Regions from separate parts of the Streptomyces sp. NPDC087300 genome, predicted to be linked through region 2. Evidence: predicted binding sites of a transcription regulator. Region 2 holds the regulator's gene; each other region holds the start of a gene.

Region 1 (7,101 bases), on a different contig from region 2:
GCGGCGGTCCGGCGCGTACTGCTCGTTGGGCCCGTCGTACTTGTAGACGACGGTCAGCGACCAGCCGCCGACGCAGCCCTGGCCGCTCGGCGCCCAGACGTTGCCGACCGCGACCTCGACGGGGCTGCCGGTGGTGGCGCCCTGGAAGGAGTCGGTGACGTCGGCCTCGGCGGTGTAGTAGTGCGGGCCCTGGGTCGCGTTGGGGGAGCGGACGGCGTTCTCGACGCTCACCGTGTTCTCGGCGCCGCCGTCGACCCGGATGACGGGGGCCGTGGTGAGCGGGTCGCCGGGCGCCGGGTCGACGGGCTTGTTGCCCTCGCGGTTGAGGTCGCAGATGTCGCGGACGGTCCTGCCGAAGCGGTGGGTGCCCGCGTTGCCGCCCCAGAAGAGCCGGGCGTAGTCGACCTTCGCGCCGGGCGGGATGGTGACCTGGCCGGTGCTGGAGTCGAAGGTGTTGGTGAGCCCCGCGGTGTCGATGCGGCGCTCGATGAAGTTGTTGTTGTTCTTGGTGCCCTTGGCCTGCTGGGTCTCCTTGCAGGCGGCGGCCACGTCGGCCGGGCTCGTCGGACAGTCGAGGACCGTGTTGCCGATGGTCTTGAAGTCGCCGTACAGCGATTCGTCGTAGCGCTTGGTGAAGGGCTCGATGACCTCAGCGGCGGCGGGCGCCGCGGTCGCGGTGAGCACCCCGGCGGCGACGGTGGCGGCGGCGAGCGTCAGGGCGCCCGCCCGCCGGATGGCTTTGCCTGCATGTCTGACCCACATAAATGTGCAATGTAGGCAAAACGCATGATCGGCTGTGGTTACGCCACGCGACGATGTGCATACTCGGCGATATCGGTCATAGGCGGACGTTCTTCCGTGTCGATCGGATAGGTCACCGGTTCGAATCCCTGCGCGCCGCGGACGAACTGCGTCAGCTCCGGGCGGACCAGATGGCCGCGCGCGAGCCGCAGCTGCGCGGTCCGGTAGATCGCCGCCGCCATCCGCCCGAGCGCCTGCCCGTCCTGGTGCCGGTGCTTGCGCACCCCGACGTCGACCTGCGCGAGCGCGTCCAGGCCCACCGTGTGCAGCGCGTCGACGAGCAGACCGAGCTCCACGCCGTACCCGACGGGGAACGGCAGCCGTTCGAGCAGGGACCTGCGGGCCGCGTACTCGCCGCCCAACGGCTGCACGAAGCCCGCCAGTTGGGGCCAGTGGAGATTGAGTATCGGCCGGGCCATCAGCTCGGTCACCCGGCCGCCCTGCCCCGCCGCGTCCCCCAGCGGACGGTCGTACATCGCCTTCACGAAGTGCACGTCGGGGTCGGTCAGGAGCGGTCCCACGATCCCCGAGACGAAGTCCGCGGAGAACTCCCGCAGATCCGCGTCGACGAACGCCACGACGTCACCGCGGGTGGCGAGCAGCGAGCGCCAGAGCACCTCGCCCTTGCCCGGCACGGCCGGGACGCTCGGCAGGATCTCGTCCCGGTGCACGACCCGGGCGCCCGCGTCGCGCGCCACCCGCGCCGTACGGTCCCGGGAGCCGGAGTCGACCACGAGGAGCTCGTCGACCAGACCGTCGCGCCCCATCAGCTCCCGGCGTATCACCTCGACGATCGAGCCGACCGTCTCCTCCTCGTCGAGTGCGGGAAGGACGACGCTCACCGAGGTGCCGCAGGCCCGTTTGGCGGCGGCAAGACGCTCCGGCGAACGGTCGGCCACGGACCAGGAACGCCTGCTCAGCCAGTGCTCGACCTCTTCCAGCACGGTCGTGGTCCTCCCGTATGTGATCCATCTCGCGGTACGGACGACTATCTCAAGGGTCCGGGGCTTCGGTTACAGTCTTGAACAACGCCGGTGACCATCGCATGTCGGGGTCACCGCCCCGTTGAGATCGACAACTGAAACCCATAATCGAATACCGCTCATCCAGAGGGGCAGAGGGATACGGCCCGTTGAAGCCCCGGCAACCATCCCGCCGACCGCGCACGCGAGGTCTCGGTGGGGAAGGTGCCAATTCCGTCTCGCGGCGAGATGCGTCGCGAGGAAGATGAGGAGAAAGGGCCTCGCCTCCATGGCTGTGCAGACCGTCGCCACCGAAAGCACCACCACCCCCGCCCCCGTAGACCTCGGCCCCGCATCGGGCCTTGCGTGCCGGGAGTGCGGCACCAAGTTCCCGCTCGGACCGATCTTCGCCTGCGTCGAGTGTTTCGGCCCCCTCGAAGTCGCCTACGACCTGCCGCTCGGTGACCCCGAAGCCCTCCGCGCCCGCATCGAGGCCGGCCCCGCCAACATCTGGCGCTACGCCCCGCTGCTGCCCGTCCCCGCCGACGTGGCCGAGAAGCCGAACCTCAACCCCGGTTGGACCAAGCTCGTCGAGGCCGACAACCTCGCCGCCGAACTCGGCGTCGAACAGGGCAAGTTGTTCGTCAAGGACGACTCGGGCAATCCGACCCACTCCTTCAAGGACCGAGTCGTCGCGCAGGCGCTCGAAGCGGCGCGCGCCTTCGGCTTCACCACCCTTTCCTGCTCCTCCACCGGCAACCTCGCGGGCGCCGTCGGCGCCGCCGCGGCCCGCGCCGGATTCCGCTCCTGCGTGTTCATCCCGCACGACCTGGAGCAGGGCAAGGTCGTCATGGCCGCGGTCTACGGCGGCGAGCTCGTCGGCATCGAGGGCAACTACGACGACGTGAACCGCTTCTGCTCCGAGCTCATCGGCGACCCGCTGGGCGAGGGCTGGGGCTTCGTCAACGTGAACCTGCGGCCGTACTACGGCGAGGGCTCCAAGACCCTGGCGTACGAGATCTGCGAGCAGCTCGGCTGGGTCCTGCCCGACCAGCTGGTCATTCCGATCGCCTCCGGATCGCAGCTCACGAAGATCGACAAGGGGCTGAAGGAGCTCATCGCGCTCGGCCTGGTCGAGGACAAGCCCTACAAGATCTTCGGCGCGCAGGCCGAGGGCTGCTCGCCGGTCTCCGCCGCGTTCAAGGCGGGACACGACGTCGTACGCCCGCAGAAGCCGAACACCATCGCCAAGTCGCTGGCCATCGGCAACCCGGCCGACGGTCCCTACGTCCTGGACATCGCGCGCCGTACCGGTGGCGCGGTGGAGGACGTGAACGACGAGCAGGTCGTCGAAGCGATCAAGCTCCTCGCGCGGACCGAGGGCATCTTCGCCGAGACGGCGGGCGGGGTGACGGTCGGCGTCACGAAGAAGCTGGTCGAGGCGGGGCTCATCGATCCCTCCCTGACCACGGTCGTGCTCAACACCGGGGACGGCCTGAAGACGCTCGACGCCGTCGCCGAGACGTCGCAGGCGACCGCCACGATCAAGCCGAGCCTTGAGGCGTTTCGCTCCGCGGGTCTGGCCGGCTGAGCTCGTAGCTTCCCCGCGGGCCGGTCGTGGCTGGTCGCGCAGTTCCCCGCGCCCCTTTCAGGGGCGTCCCCCGTACCCCAGAGGTGAATTCCATGAGCGTCAGTGTTCGTATTCCGACCATTCTTCGCACCTACACCGGCGGCAAGGCCGAGGTCGTCGCCGAGGGGGTGACGCTGGGTGAGGTCATCGCCGATCTGGAGAAGAACCACACCGGCATCGCCGCCCGCGTCCTCGACGATCAGGGCAAGCTGCGTCGTTTTGTGAATGTCTATGTGAACGACGACGACGTCCGTTTCGAGCAGGGTCTGGAGACGGCCACGCCGGACGGCGCCGGCGTCTCGATCATTCCGGCGGTCGCCGGAGGCTGAGCTTCCGCAGGCAAGAGCACGCCGCGTCATCCGAATTGCCCCCTCCGTGAGAGAAACGGAGGGGGCAATTCTGCATGGTTGAGCGCGGTACAGTTGGGAACAGTGCTTCGCCGTTAGTGCCGAGCGCATATACGAAGTCGGCCTGGAGCCGACAAGAAGTAGCCAAAGCGCGCTGTCCATCTGGGCCCTTTGTGGCTTTTGCCTGGCCCGACTTGCCCTGAGTTCCGGCAAATTCTCCTGATATTTCCGATCGTGCGTGCCCAGAATTCTCGTCCGATTGACCTGTTGCAGACGGCAGTTGGACAGATACATTCAGCGGCGGTCGACGCGTTCCGGCGCACACCCCCATCTCCAATGGGTGGTGGAGGTCTGACCCGGGTCCGCGAAGTGCGGTCCTGTGCAAGGGCCAGTAATAGGGGAGTTAGGCATGGCTCAGGGCACCGTCAAGTGGTTCAACGCGGAGAAGGGGTACGGCTTCATCGCGGTCGACGGTGGTGCGGATGTTTTCGTCCACTACAGCGCGATCCAGATGGACGGGTACCGCACCCTTGAAGAAGGTCAGCGAGTCGAATTCGAGATCTCGCAGGGCCAGAAGGGTCCGCAGGCGGACATGGTCAAACTCGCCGTCTAGCTCGGCGCGACCGACCACCGAAGCAAGCATCGCGAGGGGCTCGTATCCCGAGAGGGATACGAGCCCCTCGTGTGTGCCCGGACGCTCCGGTGGGCAGCTCTGAGCCTGTCCGGGATCCGTGAGAGGCGCTTGCACTCGCAGGGGTCGAGTGCTAATCATTGGGCTTAGCACTCTACGAGTGAGAGTGACAGAACTTGGATCGGGCCGGTGAGGTCCGCAGGCCGGGTGGGGCAAGGAACCACAAGGGCTGCAGGCCGTCCGTCGCGGGCGCCAGTACGGTCCAGATTTTTCCACCCCTGTCCGGGAGGACCACTTCACATGGCCAAGATCATCGCGTTCGACGAGGAGGCACGGCGCGGCCTCGAGCGCGGCATGAACCAGCTCGCCGACGCCGTCAAGGTGACCCTGGGCCCCAAGGGTCGCAACGTCGTCCTCGAGAAGAAGTGGGGTGCCCCCACGATCACCAACGATGGTGTTTCCATCGCCAAGGAGATCGAGCTCGAGGACCCGTACGAGAAGATCGGCGCCGAGCTGGTCAAGGAGGTCGCGAAGAAGACGGACGACGTCGCCGGTGACGGCACGACGACCGCGACCGTCCTGGCCCAGGCCCTGGTGCGCGAGGGTCTGCGCAACGTGGCCGCCGGTGCCAACCCGATGGCCCTCAAGCGCGGCATCGAGAAGGCCGTCGAGGCCGTCTCGGGCGCCCTGCTTGAGCAGGCGAAGGATGTCGAGACCAAGGAGCAGATCGCTTCCACGGCCTCCATCTCCGCCGCCGACACCCAGATCGGCGAGCTCATCGCCGAGGCGATGGACAAGGTCGGCAAGGAAGGCGTCATCACCGTCGAGGAGTCGCAGACCTTCGGTCTGGAGCTTGAGCTCACCGAGGGCATGCGCTTCGACAAGGGCTACATCTCGGCGTACTTCGCCACCGACATGGAGCGTATGGAGGCGTCGCTCGACGACCCGTACATCCTGATCGTCAACTCGAAGATCTCGAACGTGAAGGACCTCCTTCCGCTCCTCGAGAAGGTCATGCAGTCCGGCAAGCCGCTGCTGATCATCGCCGAGGACGTCGAGGGCGAGGCCCTGTCGACCCTGGTCGTCAACAAGATCCGTGGCACCTTCAAGTCCGTCGCCGTCAAGGCCCCCGGCTTCGGTGACCGCCGCAAGGCCATGCTCGGCGACATCGCCATCCTCACCGGTGGCACCGTCATCTCCGAGGAGGTCGGCCTCAAGCTGGAGAACGCCGGTCTCGACCTGCTCGGCCGCGCCCGCAAGGTCGTCATCACCAAGGACGAGACGACCATCGTCGACGGCTCCGGTGACAGCGACCAGGTCCAGGGCCGCGTCAACCAGATCCGCGCCGAGATCGAGAACTCGGACAGCGACTACGACCGCGAGAAGCTGCAGGAGCGCCTGGCGAAGCTCGCCGGCGGTGTTGCGGTCATCAAGGCCGGTGCCGCGACCGAGGTCGAGCTCAAGGAGCGCAAGCACCGCATCGAGGACGCCGTTCGCAACGCGAAGGCCGCCGTCGAAGAGGGCATCGTCGCCGGTGGTGGCGTGGCCCTCATCCAGGCCGCCGCCGTCTTCGAGAAGCTTGAGCTCGAGGGTGACGAGGCCACCGGTGCCGCCGCTGTGAAGCTGGCCCTGGAGGCCCCGCTGAAGCAGATCGCCGTCAACGCCGGCCTTGAGGGTGGCGTCGTCGTCGAGAAGGTGCGCAACCTGACCGTCGGCCACGGCCTCAACGCCGCGACCGGTGAGTACGTCGACATGATCGCCGAGGGCATCCTCGACCCGGCGAAGGTCACGCGTTCCGCCCTGCAGAACGCCGCGTCCATCGCCGCGCTGTTCCTCACCACCGAGGCCGTCATCGCCGACAAGCCGGAGAAGGCGGGCGCTGCCCCGGCCGGCGGCGGCATGCCGGGCGGTGACATGGACTTCTGATCCCTCGCGGATCGGCTGTCCTGAGCGCGTAGCGGTTCGTACGCGTAGCTCGTACGAAGGGGCGGCACTCTCCTCACGGAGGGTGTCGCCCCTTCGGCGTGTCCGGCTGCGCGCCATCGTGCCTTTGCTCACCGTTTACCAAGGACTTAAGTCCCTGGCCCGGGTCTTTTGTCCCGGGCGAGACTTTTGCCCGTGAACTCCCTGGACTCCTTCATCCTGCAAGTGAACGACCACCTGTGGACCTACCTCCTGATCCCGCTCGTCGTGGGCGCGGGCCTCTGGTTCACCGTGCGGTCCAGGGCCGTGCAGCTGCGGCTGCTCCCCGAGATGTTCCGCGTCGTGCGCGAGAAGACCCCGGAGCGGGCCGACGGCCGCAAGCAGGTGTCGTCGTTCGGCGCCTTCACCATCTCCGCCGCGGCGCGCGTCGGCACCGGCAACATCGCGGGCGTCGCCACCGCCATCACCCTGGGCGGCGCGGGCGCCGTGTTCTGGATGTGGGTGATGGCCGTCATCGGCGCCGCGTCCGCGTTCGTCGAGTCCGCCCTCGCGCAGCTCTACAAGGTGCGCAACGCCAGCGGCGCCTACCGGGGCGGGCCCGCCTACTACATGCAGCGCGCGCTCAACAAGCGCTGGCTGGGCGTGCTGTTCGCCGTCACCATCACCGTGACCTTCGGCTTCGTCTTCAACGCCGTGCAGTCCAACACCATCACCTCCGTCGCCACCGGATCCATGGGCACCGGCGAGGCCGAGTGGTTCGCACCCCTGGTGGGCCTGCTCCTCGCCGTGCTGCTCGGCCTCGCCGTC
Region 2 (7,101 bases):
CTTGGGCAGCGCCTGTACGACGGTGACGCGGGGCGACTCCGGGGGCTCCTCGGAGTAGGAGTCCATCTTCACCACGAGCCGGTCCTTGCCCTCGGTGTCGAGGACCACGCAGTCCGCCCAGCGCCCCGCGCCGTCGGTCAGGACGACGTCCTCACCGGCGCGCAGCCGCTTCACCGAGACGGCGTGCCGCCCCTCGGGCCCGTCCAGTACGTACCGTCCGCCGGCGCCCGCGTCGAAGTGCTCGACGACGAAGACGGGGGCGGTCACGCCTCTTCCTCCTGCGCCGTGGACGTCAGCGCGGTCCGCGCCTCGGCCAGCTCGGCCACCAGGACCTCGACGAGCTGTCCCGCGGGCACCTCACGGGCGAGCCGGTGGCCCTGCCCGGCCCAGAGCGCCATGCCCTGCGCGTCACCGGCCTTGGCGGCGGCCTTGCGCAGACCGCTGGTGAGGTGGTGGACCTGGGGATAGGCGGCGGGGGCGTACGGACCGTGCTCGCGCATGAAGCGGTTGACCAGGCCGCGCGCCGGGCGCCCGGAGAACGCCCGGGTCAGCTCGGTCCGCACGAACAGCGGGTTGGTCATGGCCTGCTTGTGCAGGGGGTTCGCGCCGGACTCGGGGGTGACGAGGAAGGCCGTGCCGAGCTGCGCCGCGTCGGCGCCCGCCGCGAGCACCGCGGCGATCTGCGCGCCGCGCATCAGGCCTCCGGCGGCGACGACGGGGATCTGCACGGTCTCGCGGACCTGCGTGATCAGGGCGAGCAGTCCGATGCCCGCGCCGTCGGTCTCCGGGTTGTCCCGGTGGGTGCCCTGGTGGCCGCCCGCCTCGATGCCCTGCACGCAGACGGCGTCGGCGCCGGACCACTGGGCGGTCTGGGCCTCCTCGGGCGTGGTCACGGTGACGACGGTCAGGGTGCCGACGCGCGCGAACGCGTCGAAGACGTCGCGGGTGGGGCACCCGAAGGTGAAGGAGACCAGCGGCACCGGATCGTCGAGCAGGATCGCCAGCTTGGCGTCGTACCCGTCGTCACGCCCGCTGTCCGGGTCGCCGAGCTGCGTCTCGTACCAGGTGGCCTCACCGGCGAGCTGGCTGCGGTACACGTCGACGGCCGCGGCGTCCGCGTACTCGGGCTGCGGCATGAAGAGGTTGACGCCGAAGGGCTTCGAGGTGAGCCCCCGCAACTGTTTGATCTCCTGGTACATCCCGTCGGCGGTCTTGTACCCGGCGGCGAGGAACCCGAGCCCACCGGCCTCGGCGACGGCGGCGGCCAACTGCGGGCCGGACGCGCCACCCGCCATGGGGGCCTGCACGATCGGATGGCGGCAGAGATCGGTCAGTGCGGAGGACATGACCGCATCGTGCCACGTCCCCCACACCACAACGAATCGCACCCCGCACGCCGACGTGCAGCGCCCCGTCAGGGGCGCGGGGAACTGCGCGGCCAGCCCCCACCGGCCCGCGGAGAACGGCAAAGCCCCCCGGCACGGGAAGAACCCGTCGCCGAGGGGCAGAGGAACCCGCTCCAGGCGCTACCGCCCGTTGAACGCATCCTTGAGCCGCGAGAAAAGCCCCTGCTGCCCCGGCTGGAACTGCCCCGTGGGCCGCTCCTCGCCCCGCAGCTGCGAAAGCTCCCGCAGCACCCGCTCCTGCTCGGGATCGAGCTTGGTCGGGGTCAGGACCTCGACGTGCACGATGAGGTCACCGCGGCCGCCGCCCCGCAGATGCGTGACGCCACGGCCGTGCAGCGGCACCGACTGCCCGGACTGGGTGCCGGGCCTGATGTCGATCTCCTCCAGGCCGTCCAGCGTCTCCAGCGGCACCTTCGTGCCGAGAGCCGCGGCCGTCATCGGGATGGTGACCGTGCAGTGCAGGTCGTCGCCGCGGCGCTGGAAGACGCCGTGCGGCAGCTCGTGGATCTCCACGTACAGGTCACCGGCGGGGCCGCCGCCGGGGCCGACCTCGCCCTCGCCCGCGAGCTGGATCCGCGTGCCGTTGTCGACGCCCGCGGGGATCTTCACGGTCAGCGTCCTGCGCGACCGGATGCGGCCGTCGCCGGCGCACTCCGGGCAGGGCGTGGGCACGACCGTGCCGAAGCCCTGGCACTGCGGGCACGGGCGCGACGTCATGACCTGTCCGAGGAAGGACCGCGTGACCTGCGACACCTCGCCGCGACCGCGGCACATGTCACAGGTCTGCGCGGAGGTGCCGGGAGCGGCGCCTTCCCCGCTACAGGTCGTACACACCACGGCCGTGTCGACCTGGATGTCCTTGGTGGTGCCGAAGGCGGCCTCGTTGAGGTCGATCTCCAGACGGATCATGGCGTCCTGGCCACGGCGCGTGCGCGACCGGGGGCCACGCTGCGACGCCGTCCCGAAGAACGCGTCCATGATGTCCGAGAAGTTGCCGAAGCCACCGGCCCCGAAACCGCCCGCACCGCCGCCGCCCGCCTGGGACAGCGGGTCACCGCCGAGGTCGTAGACCTGCTTCTTCTGCGGGTCCGACAACACCTCGTACGCGGCGTTGATCTCCTTGAAGCGCTCCTGAGTCTTCGGATCCGGATTCACGTCCGGGTGAAGCTCGCGCGCCAGCCTCCGGAAGGCCTTCTTGATCTCGTCCTGGGAAGCGTCGCGGCGCACGCCGAGTACGGCGTAGTAGTCCGTGGCCACTTACGACTCCGCCAGGATCTGTCCGACGTAACGTGCCACTGCGCGTACTGCTCCCATCGTTCCCGGATAGTCCATGCGGGTCGGTCCGACCACGCCGAGTTTGGCTACTGCCTCGCTGCCCGAACCGTAGCCGACCGAGACCACGGACGTGGAGCTGAGGCCCTCATGGGCGTTCTCATGACCGATCCGTACGGCCATGCCCGAATCCTGCACCTCACCAAGCAACTTGAGGAGTACGACCTGCTCCTCGAGGGCTTCGAGGACGGGCCGGATGGTGAGGGGAAAGTCATGTCCGAAGCGGGTGAGATTGGCGGTTCCGCCGATCATCAGCCGCTCCTCGGTCTCCTCCACGAGCGTTTCGAGGAGGGTGGAGAGGACGGTCGCGACGGTGCCGCGGTCCTCCGCCTCGAAGACGTCGGGCAGGTCCTGCACGAGCTGCGGCACGTCCGCGAAGCGGCGTCCCGCGACCCTGCTGTTGAGCCGCGCCCGCAGGTCGGCGAGCGAGGTCTCGCCGAACGGCGCCGGGCAGTCGATCATGCGCTGCTCGACCCGGCCGGTATCGGTGATCAGTACGAGCATCAGCCGTGCCGGAGCCAGCGAGAGCAGCTCCACGTGCCGCACCGTCGACCGCGTGAGCGACGGGTACTGCACGACCGCGACCTGCCGGGTCAGCTGCGCGAGCAGCCGCACCGTGCGCCCCACGACGTCGTCGAGGTCGACGGCGCCGTCGAGGAAGTTCTGGATGGCCCGGCGCTCCGGCGCGGTCATCGGCTTGACGCCCGCGAGCTTGTCGACGAACAGGCGGTAGCCCTTGTCCGTCGGGATGCGCCCCGCGCTGGTGTGGGGCTGGGCGATGAACCCTTCCTCCTCCAGCGCGGCCATGTCGTTGCGGACCGTCGCGGGAGAGACCCCGAGACTGTGCCGCTCCGTCAGCGCCTTGGAGCCGACCGGCTCCTCGGTGCCTACGTAGTCGTGGACGATGGCGCGCAGCACTTCGAGCCTGCGTTCATTGAGCATCGCGCACACCTCCAGCTGTCGTACGTCGCGTCGAGCCCCGCCGAGCCCCCTTGCCTGGCACTCACCATGGGTGAGTGCCAGCTACCGAAAGGTCAGTGTACGGCCGTGAGGTACGGCCCCGGCAAGGGCGGACCCACCGAAGTCACGCATGCGTGTCAGGCAGCGGCTGCCGAACACGGCGCGTGCGGATAGCGTCACCGTATGGACGTGGCGCTGGCATGGGAAGCGGCGGGCTGGGAGCGGCTCGCACCGCGGGTGGGGCGGTGCCGCCTGCCGGTCTGGGACTGCACGGCGGGCCTCGTCGTCGGCGACGACGCGGCTCTCATGATCGAGGCGGGGTCGACCCTGGCCGAGGGCGCGGCGCTGCGGACCCGCGCCAGGGAGATCATCGGGGACGGGCGACGGGTCACGCACCTCGTGTTGACGCACCCCCACTTCGACCACGTCCTGGGGGCCGCGGCCTTCGCGGGCGTGGAGGTGTACGGGGCGGTGGGCATCGACACGGTCCTCGACAAGGGCCGTGACGAACTGCGCGCCGACGCGGTACGGCACGGAGTGGACCCGGACGCGGCGGCCGAGGCGGCCGATCTCCTGGTCCGCCCGCACCACTTGGTGTGCGGGGAGTGGACGCTCGACCTCGGCGGCGGGGTGCGGGTGCTGCTCGCCGACGTCGGCCCCGGCCACTCGGGCCACGATCTCGCGGTGCTCGTCCCGGGAGTCGACGGGAGCCGGGAGATCGTGTTCTGCGGCGACCTGGTCGAGGAGTCGGGCGAACCGCAGGCGGGACCCGACGCCGTACCCGACCGGTGGCCCGCGGCGCTCGACCGGCTGCTCGACCTGGGCGGCGAGGACGCGCTGTACGTGCCGGGGCACGGTGCGGTGGTGGATGCTGCTTTTGTCCGTGCGCAGCGCGCCACACTGGCGACCCGCTTCGGCGTGTCGTAGCGGAGCTCCTTGTCACTTTTCTTATCGTCGGCAGAATGCGCCCACCCGTCTCCCGCCACCACCCCTCCGAGGGCCCTGCGGGCCCGCAGCGCCGTCTGTACTCCGCCGATCTCACTCCCCCCTGGAAGAAGCCGAAGCCCGTGCCCGAGGTGGCGGCGGACGCCGGCCTCGTGGTCGAGGAGCTGAGCACCGGATTCTGCGGCGCGGTGATCCGCTGCGAGAAGACCGCGGAGGGGCCGACGGTGACGCTGGAGGACCGCTTCGGCAAGCACCGCGTCTTCCCGATGGCGCCCCGCGGCTTCCTCCTGGAGGGCCGCACGATCACGCTGGTCCGCCCCACCGCGGTTGCGGGCGCTCCGCCCGTACGTCCCTCACGCACCGCCTCAGGATCGGTGGCCGTACCCGGGGCGCGGGCCAGGGTCGCCCGCGCGGGACGCATCTACGTGGAGGGCCGCCACGACGCCGAACTCGTCGAGCGGGTCTGGGGCGACGACCTGCGCATCGAGGGCGTCGTCGTCGAGTACCTGGAGGGCATCGACGACCTGCCCGCGATCGTCGCGGAGTTCCGGCCGGGCCCCGACGCCCGCCTCGGCGTCCTCGTCGACCACCTGGTCCCCGGCTCCAAGGAGTCCCGCATCGCGGCGGAGATCTCCACGTCGGACGCGCTGGTGGTGGGCCACCCGTACATCGACGTGTGGGAGGCGGTGAAGCCCGCGTCGGTCGGCATCGCGGCGTGGCCGCGGGTGCCGCGCGGGCAGGACTGGAAGACGGGCGTCTGCCGGGCCCTCGGCTGGCCGGAGAACACGGGGGCGGCGTGGCAGCGGATCCTGGGCTCGGTGCGCAGCTACCGGGATCTTGAGCCGGAGCTTCTCGGACGGGTGGAAGAGTTGATCGACTTCGTCACGGAGTAACTGGCCCCTGGGCCTCGGACGACATCCCCGCGGATGCCTGAGCCCCGGCCTCTCGGACACGCCCCTGCGGATGCCCGAGCCCAATCCCCTCCGCGCGGAGCACGTCCCTGGCGGGACACGCACCCGGTCCCCTCCGCGCGGAGCGCCCCTCCAAAACCAATCCCGCCGCTCCGCGGTGGCCATCCCCACCCGCCCACCCGAATCTCCGCACCGAACCACCCCAGCAGGAACACGCCCGGCCCTCCCAGCACCGATCACGCCCCTCCACGGACACGCGCCCCGGCCCTCCCCCACCGAACGCCCCCGCAGAGACGCGCCCGCCCAGTCCACAGCGACCGCACCCCACGCACTGCCCACCCACCCACCCGCAGACGCCGACGGCGCCCCACCCCCACAGGAGACTCACACCGTCCGGGTGGGAGTACGGGTGGAGCGGGTGGGTGAAGGGGCCGCCCGGAGGGCGGAAAGGGGGCGACGCCGAGTTGACGGGTGGCACCGACGCCGGACGACCCGGGCACACCAAGCCAACAGGAACACAACCTCTGCCCCAGCCCCGCGCAGCGGCACTCAGTCCACCAGCCCCCGAACCACCCCGTCCGCCAACAACCGCCCCCGAAGCGTCAACACAGCCCGCCCCTCCCCGAAGGGCCCCTCCTCCAGGAGCCCGTCCGCCAGCGCCCCCCGCGCAGCGGCGAGTCCGGCCGGGCGGAGGAGGGACAGCGGGCAGCCGTCACGGAGGCGGAGTTCGAGGAGGATCCGCTCGACCCGTCGGTCCTCGTCCGCGAGGACCTCCCGGCCCGCACCGGGCGACCGCCCCTCCGCGAGGGCGGCCGCGTACGCACCGGGGTGCTTGACGTTCCACCACCGCACCCCGCCCACATGGCTGTGGGCCCCCGGCCCGGCCCCCCACCAGTCGGCCCCGCGCCAGTACAGCTCGTTGTGCAGACAGCGACCCGCCTCGGAGGTGGCCCAGTTGGACACCTCGTACCAGTCGAAGCCCGCCCGCCCGAGGATCTCCTCGGCGATGAGGTACCGGTCCGCGTGGACGTCGTCGTCGGTCATCGGGACCTCGCCGCGCCGGATCCGGCGGGCCAGCTGCGTGCCCTCCTCGACGATCAGCGCGTAGGCGCTGATGTGGTCGGGCCCGGCGCCGAGGGCCGCGTCGAGGGAGGCCCGCCAGTCGTCGTCGGTCTCCCCCGGAGTGCCGTAGATCAGGTCGAGGTTCACGTGCTCGAACCCCGCCGCCCGCGCCTCGGCGACGCACGCCTCGGGCCGGCCCGGCGTATGCGTGCGGTCGAGCACCTTCAGGACGTGCTGCCTGGCGCTCTGCATGCCGAAGGAGATCCGGTTGAAGCCACCGGCCCGCAACTCGGCCAGGTACGCCGGATCGACCGACTCCGGGTTCGCCTCGGTGGTGATCTCCGCGTCGTCCGCGAGGCCGAACTCATCCCGTACGGCCGCCAGCATGCGCACCAGATCGCCGGCCGCGAGCAGCGTGGGCGTACCCCCGCCGACGAAGACGGTCCGCACCGGGCGCGGGTCGTCGCCGAGCACCTTCCTGGCCA
Region 3 (7,101 bases), on a different contig from region 2:
AGAACGGTCCGGAGGAAGCGCTTCACACGGTTGACCTCGCCCCTGCGCGCCAGGGCTCCGGCCAGAGCCGACGCCGCATCGCCACCCGGCGTGCCGGTCAACAGGGCCTCGGCGGAGTCGAGTTCACCGCTTCGTACGAGGAGGAGGGCCACGTGCTGGGAGCTGATGCCGTCGGCTCCGTCCGCGATCTCGTCGAACAGGTGGAGCGCCTCGTCCGGGTGGCCCGCCTCTGCCAGCACCCCGGCGACGTCGACGACGTCCCGCAGGGTGACGCCGCGCCAACGGGCCTGCCGCCAGAGGGCCTTCGCCTCCTCGGCCCGCCCGCTGCGCGTCAGGGCCAGCACGACGCGCATACCGGCACCGGCGGGCAGTCCGTCCGCACCGGCCAGGAAGACCTCCACCGCCCGGTCCTCCTCCCCCGCCACGAGCAGGGCCCGCACGAGCGCGCGCAGGCAGGACGCCCGCGGCCCCGGCGCGGACTGTGCCAGGGCCGCCGCAAGCGCCCGCTCGAACTCCCCGTACGCCAGCCACGCCTCGACGACCCGCGGCGCGAGGTCGGCGTCGGCCAGGGGGGTCCGGGGCGTGCGCAGCACCGCGTCCGCCCGCTCGTGCAACCCCACGGAGGCCAGGGCCCGGTGCACCAGGACGGCGTCCGCGGCGGCCCCTGGCCGGTCCGGCTGGCGCCACTGGGACGCCTCGGCCTCGGCCGCCAGTGCCGTGGCACGCTCGGTGTGGCCCTGCCGGGCCAGCTCCTCCGCCACCCGGGCGAGCGCGGGCCGCACGAACACCGGGGATGTCAGGCCGCGCGCCACGGCCTCCGCGCGCGACGGCTGTCCGAGCGCGGCCCAGGCCCAGGCGAGCGTCTCCGTACGGCCGTGGCTCCTGCCCCGGATCCTGTCGCGGTGGATGTCCAGCCGGAACAGCGGGAGCAGGGTGTCCGGGTCGTCCGAAGCGATGAGCCGGCGCTCCGCGGCGTCCAGTTCCGCCATGGCGGACGCATCGGCTCCGGTCACCGCGAGCATCCGGTCGTGCCTGGCCTCGTCCAGCGCGCAGCGCACCACGCGTGCCCGGTCGCCGTCGCGCTGGAGCATCCGGAAGTAGCCGCGCAGCAGGTAGGCGGGCGTCTCCGGCGGCCAGCCGCGGGCGCGCCAGTCGTCGGCCCAGGCGTGCAGCCGCAGCCGGTATCCGTCCAGTGCGGGCCCTTCGAGCACCTCAAGGGCCATGGCGTCCAGCGCTTCGTGGGCGAGGAGGCAGGCTCCCTCGCGCACCGCGAAGCTGCGGCCCGCGCGCGTACGCAGGGTGTCCTTCACCCAGTAGGGGGACCTGCCGGTCAGCGCCGCCAGGTCGGCGACGGTGAGCCCGCCGCGGGCCGCGGTGACCAGACCCAGCAGATCGGCTTCCTCGGAATCGGCGAGCAGCCGGTTCAGTTCGCGCTCGGCCTGTGCACGGACCACCTGGGCGTGCGGCGAGTCCGTCAGGGGCCACTCGGCGGCGGGGGCGCGCAGCGGGTGCCCCTCCGGCACGTCGGTGGGCAGCGGCAGGTTGTCGCGGCTCGACACCAGGATCCGCATGCCCGCGCGCGGGGCGGCCGGGAGCAGGCTCGCGATGCTGTGGGCCGCCGGTCCCGTGGTCGCGTCGCAGTCCTCGTCGAGGCCGTCGACCAGGAGGACCAGGCGTTCGCCCCGTGCGGCGCAGGCGTGGGCGGCTTCCGCGTACAGGCGCAGCAGTTGGGTCTCGCGGCCCGCGGCGGTGAGGTGGGCGGGCAGGCTCTCGCCGACGAGTTCGGCGAGTTGTTCCATGACGATCTCGACGTAGGCGGCGACGCCGTTGTACGCGCCGTAGTGGGCCGTGACGAAGAAGGGCACGATCCGCACCCCGGGCGGCGGGTGCAGCGCGAACCAGGACAGGAGCCCGGTCTTGCCCGCCCAGGCCCCGCCGCGCAGCCAGGTGTGGGACGGCCCGTCGGCCGCGCGGCAGATGTCGGCGAGCGCCGCCAACTCGCTCTCGCGCCCGGCGCATCGAGGCGGCACGATGCGCTTGACCTGCTCCCAGTACGCCGAGCGCGCCCGGGGGACCAGGGTCACCGGACTGTGGTCGCCCGTGACGACGACGTCTGCGTCTCCCCTGATCGCCACCGCGCGATCCCCCCGCACCCGCATGGCGCCATCGTGCCAAACCGGCATGGGGAAAGCCCCCTGTTCCCGAGGGGAACAGGGGGCTTTCCGGGAAGCTCGTGCCTCAGTGCGAGTGACCGTGACCGTGGCCGTGCCCGGCCTCGGCCTCTTCCTCGGCCGGCTTCTCGACGACCAGGGTCTCGGTCGTGAGGAGCAGCGACGCGATGGACGCGGCGTTCTCCAGGGCGGAGCGGGTGACCTTGACCGGGTCGAGGAGACCGGCCTTCACCAGGTCGCCGTACTCACCGGTCGCGGCGTTGAAGCCGAAGCCCTTGTCGAGCTCGGCGACCTTCGAGGTGATGACGTAGCCCTCGAGGCCGGCGTTCTCGGCGATCCAGCGCAGCGGCTCGACGGCGGCGCGGCGGACGACGGCGACACCGGTGGCCTCGTCGCCCTCCTTGCCGAGGTTGCCCTCGAGGACCTTGACGGCGTGCACCAGAGCGGAGCCACCACCGGAGACGATGCCCTCCTCGACCGCGGCGCGGGTCGCGGAGATGGCGTCCTCCAGACGGTGCTTCTTCTCCTTCAGCTCCACCTCGGTGGCGGCGCCGACCTTGATCACGCACACGCCGCCGGCCAGCTTCGCGAGGCGCTCCTGGAGCTTCTCGCGGTCCCAGTCGGAGTCCGTGGCGTCGATCTCGGCCTTGATCTGGGCGACGCGGCCCTCGACCTCGGTCTTGTTGCCACCGCCGTCGACGATCGTCGTGTCGTCCTTGGTGATGGTCACGCGGCGGGCGGTGCCGAGCACGTCGAGACCGACCTGGTCGATCTTGAGGCCGACCTCTTCGGCGATGACGGTGCCGCCGGTGAGGGTGGCGATGTCACCGAGCATGGCCTTGCGGCGGTCGCCGAAGCCGGGGGCCTTCACCGCGACGGCGTTGAAGGTGCCGCGGATCTTGTTCACGACCAGGGTCGACAGGGCCTCGCCCTCGACGTCCTCGGCGATGATCAGGAGCGGCTTCGAGGCGTTGGCCTGGATGACCTTCTCGAGCAGCGGCAGGAGGTCCTGGATGGAGGAGATCTTGCCCTGGTGGATCAGGATGTACGGGTCGTCGAGGACGGCCTCCATACGCTCCTGGTCGGACACCATGTACGGCGACAGGTAGCCCTTGTCGAAGGCCATGCCCTCGGTGAAGTCGAGCTCCAGGCCGAAGGTGTTGGACTCCTCGACGGTGATGACACCGTCCTTGCCGACCTTGTCCATCGCCTCGGCGATGAGCTCGCCGACCTGCGGGTCCTGGGCCGACAGACCGGCGACGGCCGCGATGTCGGCCTTGTCGTCGATCGGACGGGCGGTGGCGAGGAGCTCCTCGGAGACGGCCGCGACGGCGGCGTCGATGCCCTTCTTCAGGGCGGCCGGGGAGGCGCCGGCGGCTACGTTGCGCAGACCTTCCTTGACCAGGGCCTGGGCGAGCACGGTGGCGGTGGTGGTGCCGTCACCAGCGATGTCGTTGGTCTTGGTCGCCACCTCCTTCACCAGCTGGGCGCCGAGGTTCTCGTACGGGTCCTCGACCTCGACCTCACGGGCGATGGTGACGCCGTCGTTGGTGATGGTCGGGGCGCCGAACTTCTTGTCGATGACGACGTTGCGGCCGCGGGGGCCGATCGTCACCTTCACCGTGTCGGCAAGCTTGTTGACGCCGCGCTCAAGGGCGCGACGGGCGTCCTCGTCGAACTTCAGGATCTTCGCCATGGGAGCGGTTCAGCCCTCTCGAAAACTCAGGGGGGTCCGGGGGGATCCCCCGGAATGTTCAGCAACGAACTGCGCCCCTCGCCGCCCGGCATCAGCTGGGTGACCAGGGGCGCAGCTCAAAGCAGTGCTTCTGCTTCGGGTGAACTACTTCTCGACGATCGCGAGCACGTCGCGAGCCGAGAGGACGAGGTACTCCTCGCCGTTGTACTTCACCTCGGTGCCGCCGTACTTGCTGTACAGCACGATGTCGCCGGTCTTCACGTCGAGCGGCAGACGCTCGCCGTTCTCGAAGCGGCCCGGGCCCACGGCCAGGACGACGCCCTCCTGGGGCTTCTCCTTGGCGGTGTCCGGAATGACCAGGCCGGAGGCCGTGGTCTGCTCGGCGTCGAGCGGCTGGACCACGATGCGGTCCTCGAGCGGCTTGATGGCAACCTTGGAGCTTGCGGTCGTCACGATCCGGTCTCCCCCTTCGGAGATCTACGGGGTTAACAGTCTGGGTGGCGACCAGGTGGATCCGTCGTCGCGGGTGCCGGACCTGCCCGTCGCTGTTGGCACTCTCCAACGGGGAGTGCCAGAAGCGAGACTAGGACGGGGATTAGCACTCGGTCAAGCGGAGTGCCAATCGGCTGCGCCTGGCTTTAGCGGGTTGGGGTGCTCCCCGACGGGGTTGGCGTGGGGGTGCCCCTGTCAGGGCAACGGGCCTCGCCCCGGTGGGGTTCCCTTTCCGCGACGTCACCCTGCCTCGTTTTTCGCTCCTCCGCGCCGGGGGCTGTGCCCACCGGTTCCGCCTTGCGGAACGCCTGCCCACAGCGGGGCACTGGGCCCGCCTGGCCCGTCGGCTTTCGTTTCGGGACCTTCTGGGCCGCCTTTCTGCCCAGGCGTTCGATCGGGTCGACCGATTCCGCGCAGCCCGTGAGGAGCGTGGGCGCGAGTACGCCGCACAGCAGGGCCCCGGCGAGGAGGCGGCGGCGCGCTCGCGCCCGGGGGGTCACAGGTAGTCCTCCAGCCTGGCCACCGCGTACCCCTTGTCCGTGACCGTCTTCATGACCTTGCGGACCATGTCGGGCATCGTGCCCTTCCAGTCCGCGCGGCCCCGGAAGTGCGTGAGGATGATGTCGCCGGGATGCAGGTCCCGGTCCCACTCGCGCCACTCCATGTGGTCGGCGAACGCCTCCGACGCCCACAGCGGGACCGCCTTGACGCCGCAGGACTTGGCGGCGCGCAGGGAGTCCTGGTTGTAGTTGCCGTAGGGCGGGCGGAAGAGCTCGGGCCGCTTGCCGTAGTGCTTCGCGATGACGTCCTGCATGCCGCAGATCTCACGGCGCTGCGCCTCGTACGAGAGTCCGGGCAGATAGCGGTGGTTGAGGGTGTGGTTGTTCAGGGTGACGCCGCGCGACTGCATCTTCTTGAAGTACGCGTAGTCCTCCTTGACCAGGTAGTCGCTGAGGAACGCGGTGTACGGGATCTTCAGGTCGCTCATCATCCTCAGCAGCGCCGGGTCCTTCTCGGCGCCGTCGTCGATGGTGAGGAAGACGACCTTCTCCTTGGTCGGGATCGTCGTGAAGACGGGCGGCAGGCTCGACTGGCCCTTGACCTCGAAGCCCTTGCGGGTGGTGAGGCGGGGCTTCGTCGCGGGGGCCGGGGGCGCCGCGAGCGGGGTCTTCGCCAGGCCCCACCGCTTGGCCGCGGCGGCCCGCGCGGCCTGGGCGACGCCGAGCCGCTGGGCGTAGGAGTCCAGGGCGCGGGCGGGCGGGGCCTGGAGCGGCTGCTGTCCGTGGGCCGGTTCGGCGGTGTCGGAGCCGCCCCCGGCGGTACAGCCCGACGCGATCGCGACGACCGTGATCGCGGCGGCCGCTGCGCGAGCCTGATTCTTCCGTCTTCTGGCGGATTCTTCCTTTTGTCGTACTAGTTGCATGGCGCCGGATCCTCGCAGCTCAAGGCCCTGTCGACCGGCCGACACCGCCGCCGGCCGCGCACCATCCACCGACTGGCCCACAATGGGGCAGGTGAACGACCCGAACACGCCGAGCGGCCACGAGACCGACCTCGGCGACCCCCTCGCCGCCTTCGCCGCCCTGCGCACCGACGCGGGCCTGGCCCTGCTCGACGAGGTACGGGAGGTGGCGCCCGCGCAGGAACTCGCCGCCGCGACCCGGCTGCGCCGCGACCATCCCGCCCCGCTGGTGTCGGCCGCCCTCGCGCAGGCGCGGCTGCGGCAGCGGGCCGCGGCGAAGTTCGGCGCGGCGGACGCGGCCCGGATGTTCTTCACGCCCAACGGCGTCGAGCAGTCCACCCGTGCCTCCGTCGCCGGGCACCGCGCCGAGAGCTTCAGGGCGCTCGGCGTCCGGTCCCTCGCCGACCTCTGCTGCGGCATCGGCGGCGACGCGATCGCCCTCGCGCGGGCCGGCATCTCCGTGCTCGCCGTCGACCGGGACCCGCTGACCTGCGCGGTCGCCCGCGCCAACGCCGAGGCGCTGGGGCTCACCGACCTGATCGAGGTCCGCGAGGCGGATGTCACCGAGGTCGACACGTCGGCGTACGACGCGGTCTTCGTGGACCCGGCGCGCCGGGGCGCGAGAGGAGGAGCCGCGCGCAGCGCGTCGGCCAGGGGTGGTGGCCGGGCGACGGGCGGGCGGATCTTCGACCCCGAGGCGTACTCGCCGCCGCTGTCCTGGGCGGTCACCGCCGCGCTGAAGGCGCCGCTCGCCGCGCTGAAGATCGCGCCGGGCATCCCGCACGAGGCGGTACCCGCCGAGGCGGGGGCGGAGTGGATCTCGGACGGCGGCGACGTGAAGGAGGCGGTGCTGTGGTTCGGCACGGACGCCGCCGCCTCGCACCGCGCGACGCTGCTGCCCGGCGGCGCGAGCCTGTGGTCCTCGCTCGACGCGATGCTGCCGGACCCCGAGGTACGGCCCGTGGGGCGCTATCTGTACGAGCCGGACGGCGCGGTCATCCGCGCGCACCTGGTGGCGGAGGTGGCCGCGCGGGTCGAGGGCGGGCTGATCGACGAGACCATCGCGTACGTCACGTCCGACGCACTGCACCCGACCCCGTACGCGGTGGCGTACGAGATCACCGACCAACTCCCCTTCGGCGTGAAGAAGTTGAAGGCGCTGCTGCGGGAGCGGGAGGTCGGGATCCTGACCGTGAAGAAGCGCGGCTCGGCGGTGGAACCGGAGGAACTGCGCCGCAAGGTGAAGCCGCAAGGGAAGAACGCGGCGACGGTCTTCATGA

Evidence for each region. The regulator HrcA, encoded in region 2, represses chaperone genes, less so after heat shock. The targets are predictions, from matches to a motif close to TTNGCACTCNGNNNNNCNGAGTGCNAA.
Region 1: a site for HrcA is predicted at 4,518-4,544, ahead of groL (chaperonin GroEL). Genes of this name have one in related genera too.
Region 3: a site for HrcA is predicted at 4,463-4,489, ahead of groES (co-chaperone GroES). Genes of this name have one in related genera too.

What each region holds. Positions count from the first base shown of each region.
Region 1 covers NZ_JBIUYI010000007.1:17,080-24,180, forward strand. Annotated here, with positions in the region: gene ACIO9J_RS28415 (hypothetical protein) at 1-762, opposite strand, end outside; gene ACIO9J_RS28420 (glucosyl-3-phosphoglycerate synthase) at 801-1,745, opposite strand; SAM riboswitch class I at 1,901-2,035, shown strand; gene thrC (threonine synthase) at 2,029-3,354, shown strand; gene ACIO9J_RS28430 (MoaD/ThiS family protein) at 3,447-3,722, shown strand; gene ACIO9J_RS28435 (cold-shock protein) at 4,150-4,353, shown strand; gene groL (chaperonin GroEL) at 4,672-6,297, shown strand; gene ACIO9J_RS28445 (alanine/glycine:cation symporter family protein) at 6,490-7,101, shown strand, end outside.
Region 2 covers NZ_JBIUYI010000004.1:284,650-291,750, reverse strand. Annotated here, with positions in the region: gene ACIO9J_RS17085 (16S rRNA (uracil(1498)-N(3))-methyltransferase) at 1-267, opposite strand, end outside; gene ACIO9J_RS17080 (nitronate monooxygenase) at 264-1,346, opposite strand; gene dnaJ (molecular chaperone DnaJ) at 1,527-2,663, opposite strand; gene hrcA (heat-inducible transcriptional repressor HrcA) at 2,664-3,680, opposite strand; gene ACIO9J_RS17065 (MBL fold metallo-hydrolase) at 3,882-4,625, shown strand; gene ACIO9J_RS17060 (DUF3097 domain-containing protein) at 4,661-5,536, shown strand; gene hemW (radical SAM family heme chaperone HemW) at 6,104-7,101, opposite strand, start outside.
Region 3 covers NZ_JBIUYI010000002.1:2,759-9,859, reverse strand. Annotated here, with positions in the region: gene ACIO9J_RS05670 (hypothetical protein) at 1-2,159, opposite strand, end outside; gene groL (chaperonin GroEL) at 2,239-3,867, opposite strand; gene groES (co-chaperone GroES) at 4,012-4,320, opposite strand; gene ACIO9J_RS05655 (polysaccharide deacetylase family protein) at 4,856-5,782, opposite strand; gene ACIO9J_RS05650 (methyltransferase domain-containing protein) at 5,865-7,101, shown strand, end outside.